Regions from separate parts of the Roseateles sp. PN1 genome, predicted to be linked through region 1. Evidence: riboswitches for the same ligand, from Rfam matches in the RefSeq annotation. Region 1 holds a riboswitch; the other holds the start of a gene.
What was found. A riboswitch is a leader RNA that binds a small molecule or an ion and turns the genes downstream of it on or off. The one in region 1 is predicted to bind cobalamin.
Positions count from the first base shown of each region.

Region 2: another riboswitch for cobalamin. It lies ahead of AABB87_RS12900 (TonB-dependent receptor domain-containing protein); the one in region 1 lies ahead of AABB87_RS15720 (TonB-dependent receptor).

Region 1 is NZ_JBCARA010000010.1:34,439-37,841, forward strand. Features, by position in the region: gene AABB87_RS15720 (TonB-dependent receptor) at 1-1,708, opposite strand, end outside; cobalamin riboswitch at 1,866-2,102, opposite strand; gene cobJ (precorrin-3B C(17)-methyltransferase) at 2,112-3,116, opposite strand; gene AABB87_RS15730 (cobalamin biosynthesis protein) at 3,121-3,403, opposite strand, start outside.
Region 2 is NZ_JBCARA010000007.1:158,724-162,126, reverse strand. Features, by position in the region: gene AABB87_RS12915 (DUF1304 domain-containing protein) at 1-178, opposite strand, end outside; gene pth (aminoacyl-tRNA hydrolase) at 260-985, shown strand; gene AABB87_RS12905 (hypothetical protein) at 982-1,455, shown strand; cobalamin riboswitch at 1,452-1,706, shown strand; gene AABB87_RS12900 (TonB-dependent receptor domain-containing protein) at 1,798-3,403, shown strand, end outside.

The DNA.
Region 1 (3,403 bases):
GCGCCGTCAGTTCCAAGCCGCTTGAGAGCAAGCTGCCGCCCTGCACCGTGTAGGCCTGCTGACGGGGCAGCTTGACGCTGGTGAGCAGGCGCTCCTTCTTGATCTGGTACAGCGCCGCCGTCGCGTCCCACTGCTTGCTGGCGCGTTTGTAACCCAACTCCCACTGGCGGCCGGCGCTCAGCTGCCAATCGGCATTGCCCTTGGAGATGGTGGCGATATTGGCCACCGGGTCGGTCGCCACACCGGTGTTCAGGTAAACGGACTGATCCGCATCCAGTGCGTGCAACAGCCCCAAGCGCCAAGTCGTGGGCTGGAAGCTGGCGCTCCAATCGGGTCGGCTGGGTAGCAGAGCCTGGCGATCCACGCTCATGCGATCGGCCCGCAGGCCGGCGTGCAAGGTCCAGTCAGGCGCCAGCGTCAGCGCGGCCTCGGCGTAGGCGGAGTACTGGCGTGTTTGCGAGGCCTGACGTGGAACCAAGGGCCCCTCCTGCAGATAGCGGCCGGGCTGCGGGTTCAGCAGGGCCACGCGACTGGTCGTGTCGTACTCGTAGCCGTCATTGATATGGGTGAAGTTCAGGCCCTGGCCTTGCACGCCCAGCACCAGGCCCAACTCACGGCCCTGCAACTGGCTGCGCCCCTTCAGCTCCAGGCTACCACCGGCCTGGCGCAGGCGGTGGGCAATGCCCAAGTAACCGAGTCGGTCGACGGAGCGCCCATCTGCGGCCAGCGCGTACTCTTCCAAATTGCGCCACTGGCGATCGATAGTGAAGCGATGAAGCTCGCCCTCCAAACGCCAGTCCGACGGCAGCCTCCAGACGCCCTTCAGGCGCGCGCGGTCCTGCTGTACCCGCCAGAAAGCATCCTCCACGTTGTAGTTCTGCTCCCGCAAACGGGCATCGATGCGGCCCTCGCGCAGCGGTGTACCGAAGTAGGCGCTGTTGCGGTCGCGGTGCAAGTCCAGGATCGCGTCCAAATAGAAATCGGGGCTGGCCTGCCAGCGCAGGGTGCTCATCAGCTTGCGTTGGCGCCAGTCGCCGCGCGCCACAAAGCCCTCGCCGCCCTTGTCCAGCACGTCTAGGCGCAGGGCGAGTTGAGAATTCAAGGGCTGATTCAGGCCCAAGCCCACACGCCAGGCGCCGAAGCTGCCCACACCCGCCTCCGCATTGGCCGCGAACTCGAAGCGTGGCTGCTTGCGCAGCAGATTGATCACACCGCCCACCGCGCCATCGCCAAACAGCACCGAGGCCGGGCCCCGCAAGACCTCCACCCGCTCATAGCCGAAGCCATCTTGCGGCATGGACTGGGTACCCGAGGTGGTGGGCACGCGCACGCCGTCCTCGGCCTGAACGATGGAGTCATTGCCCGAGAAGCCTCGGCTTTGAAAGGTCGAGCCCGAGCCGGGCGAGCCCTGAAAACTCATGCCCACGGTGCGTTGCACCAGGTCGGCCGTGGCGGTCACGCCCTTCAGCGCTTGTTGATCAATCAGGACAATGTCGCTGCTGGCGGGCAGCTCCAAGCCGCTGAGACCCAGGCGCGAGGCGGTGCTTTGCCGGGCGCCTTGGCCCTCGGCCCTTTTGGCCTCGATCTGCACGGTTTGCAGGCGCTGAGCCTCGGCCTCGGGCTGCGCACTGGCTTGCGCCTGAGTGCTCAAAGAGGCCGTCAGCAAAATGGCGGCGGAAACTTGAATGGTGTGGTGTTGAACTTGCATGCTGAAGAAGAAAGTGCGCGCCACAAGCCTGGAAAGATGAACGCACGCAAGCCCACATGCTGGAGCGAAGAAATCGCCCAGCCAGCCCACATACGACGCCTTTCGCTCCCCGCTTTTGGCTCGCCGCTAATGGCCTGCAGCGCCCGTTTTTGGGGCGCGCAGGAGTTGTGCTCTGGCCGGTATCCGGGCTTGCGAGACTTGATGCGTCGTCTTCCCAGACCTCAAGAGTCCAGTGACTGGCGCCCCCGCATTTGGAGACCCCCTGACGCACCCACACTCGCCTACCGTTGCGGGGGCAGCCGAGGCTTGCGAGGCAGCGAATTCACGCGGCCTCTACCTCGTTCCCGTTTAACTCACACCATGCGGTCTGAGCACCTGAGCAGGATTCAATGGAATTTCTTGACTAGGCCTCGGCCTCCTCCGCCGCGTCGGCAGCGGCGGGCTCCAAAGGTTCATCCAAGGTGGCCTGGATATAGGCCTCGGGCAGGCGATGCTGGGCCGCCAGTTGCGCCAGGCTGGCACCGGCGGCGTAGTCGGCCTGCAAAGTCTCCAACCAACCCAGCAAGCCGGTGCTTAGGGATCGCCCCGCCTTCTCGCCCGCCAGCGTGCTGCCGCCCTCTTCCAGATCGTATTTATTGGCATAACCCCGCGGCGTCACCATCAAGCCGTGGCGCACAAAGGTATTGCTATTGCCGATCAGCACGGTGCTGAGCATGCCGATGTCGGCCTCGGCCATATGGTCCAGCGTGGTGAACTCGATGCGTTCACGCCTGCGGTAAGCGCTCTTGACGATGGCCACGGGCGTGTCGGGCCGACGGTGGCGCAAAAACAGGCGCTGGGCCTCAACGATCTGGCGGGTTCGGCGGCCGCTCTTGGGGTTGTAGAGCGCCACCACAAAGTCCGCGTAGGCCACCGCATCCAGGCGACGCGCAATCGTCGGCCAGGGGGTGAGCAGATCGCTCAAGGAGATGGAGCAAAAGTCGTGCGTAAGCGGCGCACCCACGCGCGAAGCGCAGCTGTTGATGGCACTGGCGCCCGGGATGATTTCGACTTGCACAGCATGATCTGGCGTCCAACCGGCCTGGAACAGCACCTCGTAGGTCGGCCCGGCCATGCCGTAGACACCCGCATCGCCGGACGAAATCAGGGCCACCTTCTTGCCGGACTCGGCCGCCTCCAGGGCGCTGATGGCGCGGTCCAGTTCCTCCGTCATGCTTTTGCGGATGATCTCCTTGCCTTCCAGCAGATCGGCCACCAGCTTGATATAGGTGACATAACCGATCACCACATCGGCCTCGGCAATCGCGTCGCGGGCGCGCTGGGTCATATGCTCCACGCTGCCCGGGCCAATGCCCACCAGCATGATCTTCCCAGCCTGGGCCAGGCTTGGTTCCTGTGGTTCTGTCATCGATTCATTCCTCTCGTCGATCCAGGGCGACCGAGACGGTGGCATTGCGGCCATCGGCGCCCTGGTATTTGAATTTTTCCAACAGCAAATCGCCCAGCCCGCCCTGCCCGAGCAACAAGGCCGCGGCCTCGCTGACTGAAGGGCTGCCTGTGAAGCGCCTCACCGTCTCGGACGGATTGGGCACCGTCACCTCCTCCAGCGCGGCCGCGCTGTAGAACTGCAGCGGCCAGCCGCGTTGCTCGGCTAGGCGCAGCAAGCCTTGTTCATCGGCCTTCAGATCAATGCTG
Region 2 (3,403 bases), on a different contig from region 1:
CGACCAGAAAGCCGTTGTAAAGCCCTTGATTGGCCGCCAGCACTTTGGAGGCCGCGGCAAATTCGGGCGTGGTGCGGAAGACCTTGCGCCCCAGTGGCTTCTCCCACAGAAACATCTCCAGTACCACGATGTAGATGTGGATCAGAGCCACCAGTGCGAGCAGCAAATTAGCAATCATGCAAACGTCCTTCTATCGTCTTTCAAGCGCGGGCAGCCGGCCGTGGCGGCGGGCACAAGTCCGCAAGGATAATCCCACCCCATGATTCGACTCTTTGTTGGCCTCGGCAATCCGGGCACTGAATATGAAGACACCCGCCATAACGCGGGTTTCTGGTGGATTGACACCCTGGCGCGCAAGCTCGGCACCTCGCTGCAGGTGGAGCGCAATTACTACGGCCTGGTCGCACGGGTCAACACCGCGCCCGGCGCAGCCGGACCGATCTGGTTGCTGCAGCCCATGACCTATATGAACCTGTCCGGCAAGTCGGTGGCCGCACTGGCGCGGTTCTTCAAGATCGCACCGGAAGAAATCCTGGCCATCCACGATGAGCTGGATCTCTTGCCCGGCGAGATGAAGTTCAAGCAAGGCGGCGGCAATGGCGGCCACAACGGCTTGAAAGACATGCAGGCCCAGCTGGGCAGCGCCAATTTCTGGCGCTTGCGCCTCGGCATTGGTCACCCCGGCCATAAGGCTGAAGTGGCCAACTATGTGCTGCGCAAACCACCACTGGCCGAGCGCCAGGCGGTGGAAGACTGCATCGCGAAATCGCTTGATGCGGTGGACTTGCTGCTTAAGGGCGAGATGGACAAGGCACTGACCAAGATCCACGCCAAGCCGCCTCGGCCGAAGCCACCCAAGCCGCCCAAACCTGCTGAGGCCGCTGAGCTAGGAGTCACCCTCAAAGCTGCGGATGGCGCGCTTGAAACAAGCCCCCTCGCAAGCGCAGAATCAGGGCCTGCCCAGGATCACAAACCCAGCCCGTGAACCGCTTTGCCAGCCTCTTGCTCTGCCCGCTGCTAGCCCTGTTCGGGCTGGCACTGGGTCTGCAGCAAACGGCGCAGGCGCAAACCCAAATCAAGACCACCGGCCTCTATCGCTGCGGGCCGGAGGGACGCGAATTGCGCGACTCCCCCTGCCCCGGCAAGCCCGACACCGCGCCCTCCCCGCTGAGCTACGACCAGCCCCAGGCCGCGCAAACGCAAGCCGCCAAAGCACAGGCGCAACAACAAGCCCGGCAGGCCGACCAAATGGAGCAGGCCCGGCTGCGCCAGGAAGCCCAAGACTTGCAGCGCAATGCCAATCCAGCAGGCATTGATGGGCTCAAGGGCATCGCCCAAGCCGAGCCAACTGCCAGCGCGCCCAAGTCCGTTGCGCACAAGCATCCAGACAAGCGCAAGGCGCCAAAAGCGGGCAAGCCAGCCAAACCGGCGAAAACAGTGCCCGGCAGCAAGTAGAATCAAAGGCTGTTGGTGCTCGCACCGCCCTTCATGGCGGTGCAGTTAAACGGGAATCAGGAAGTTAAGCCGCCACGCGGCAAGACCAACCTGAGCTGTCCCCGCAACGGTAAGTGAACGAGGCATGCTTCGACAGATGCCTCAAGCCCTGGACTCAATCCACTGGCGCCGATTCTGCAAAGAAGAGGTGCTGGGAAGGACTCAGCGGTATGTTCACCAGCCCGGATACCGGCCAACAAGGTGATGGATCGCCGCAGCCATGTCTGCATCGATGCATCGATTTCAGTACGCGTAGCGGGTGAGTTGCGCGTCTGGCCCTTGCTGTGTTCCCTGTTTTCTTTCATGCAAACCACTTCTTTCCGGCCCTCGGCCCGCTTGGCGTTCGCCCCTGCCTGCCTGCGCCGTTTCGCGCCTCTGTCTCTGGCCACTGCTGCTGCGCTCTCTGGCCTGTCCGGCCAGGCCCTGGCCCAACAAGCCGGCCCCGGCCCCAACAAGCTTGACTCGGTGGTAGTGACCGCCTCGCGCACACCGCTACGCCTCGGTGATGTCAGCGCCGACCTGACCGTCATCACCCGCGCCGACATCGACCGCCAAGGCTTCGGCGACCTGGCAGATCTGCTGCGCAACGCCGGCTGCGTCGAGTTCACTCGCAACGGCAACCCGGCCTCGACCACCTCGGTCTTCCTGCGCGGCGCCGATTCACGCCACACCCTGGTGTTGATCGACGGCGTGCGCATGGACAGCCAAAGCACCGGCGGCGCGCCGTGGGAAACCATCCCGCTCTCGCAAGTCGAGCGCATCGAAGTGCTGAAAGGCCCGGCCAGCGCGCTCTACGGCTCCGACGCCGTCGGCGGTGTGGTGCAGATCTTCACCCGCAAGGGCGCCAAGAAGTTGGCCCTTGAGCTGAGCGGCGGCATTGGCAATTTGGGCACGGCCCGCCTGGGTGCCTCGGTGAGCGGCACGGCCGGCGTGTTCGACTACGCCCTCAATGTGGGCGGCGAGCGCAGCGACGGCTTCAACACCATCGCCAACCCAAAAAACAGCAACTACCACCCCGACATCGACGGCTGGAACAAGCACAACGCCAGCCTGCGCCTTGGCGCGCAGCTGAACACCGCGCATCGCCTGGAGCTGATGGCCTTGCAAAGCCATACCGACGGCCAGTACGACGCCTTCAAGTCCAAGGTCGATGACCATAGCCTGCAAGACACAAGCGCGGCACGCCTGAGCTGGCTCTCGACATGGAGCCAGGCCCTGCAAACGCGCCTCAGCGTGGCCCAGGCCAAGGCCGGTTACGAGACCCGCCCATCGCCCTACAAGACCGACACCCGGATTCGCACCGCCACCCTGGACGGTAGCTATCAGCTTGACGCACATCAGCAGATCAACTTCCTGGCCGAGCACAAGCAAGACCAGCTGGACAATAGCGGCCTGACCCAAGCCGCCACCGTGGGCAGCGCCGAGCGCACTCAAACCGGCTTGGCCCTGGGCTATTTGTGGACCGGCGCGGCCTTCGACGCCCAAGTCAACGCCCGCCACGACGACGACAGCCAGTTCGGCGGCGTCAACACCGGCACATTGGCCTTGGGCGTCAAGCTCAGCCCGGCCTGGCGCCTGGTTGGCTCGGTCGGCAATGCCTTCCGTGCGCCGACTCTGTACCAGAGCTTCAGCGACTACGGCCCCAAGCTGAGCATCCCTGGCGTCAAGGCGCTGGAGCCGGAGAAGGGCCGCAATGTGGAAGTCGGCATCAAGTTCGCCGCGGGTGATAGCGACGCCAGCGCCACCGTCTACCGCAACCACATCAACAATCTGATCGTCTACGGCGGCGCCGGCACCTGCAATAGCAGCTTTGGTTGCTATCAAAACGTCACCCGCGCCCAGCTCCAAGGCCTGAGCCTGGCCGCCAGCACCCAGCTGGTCGGCATCCAATGGCGCGCCAGCCTGGACC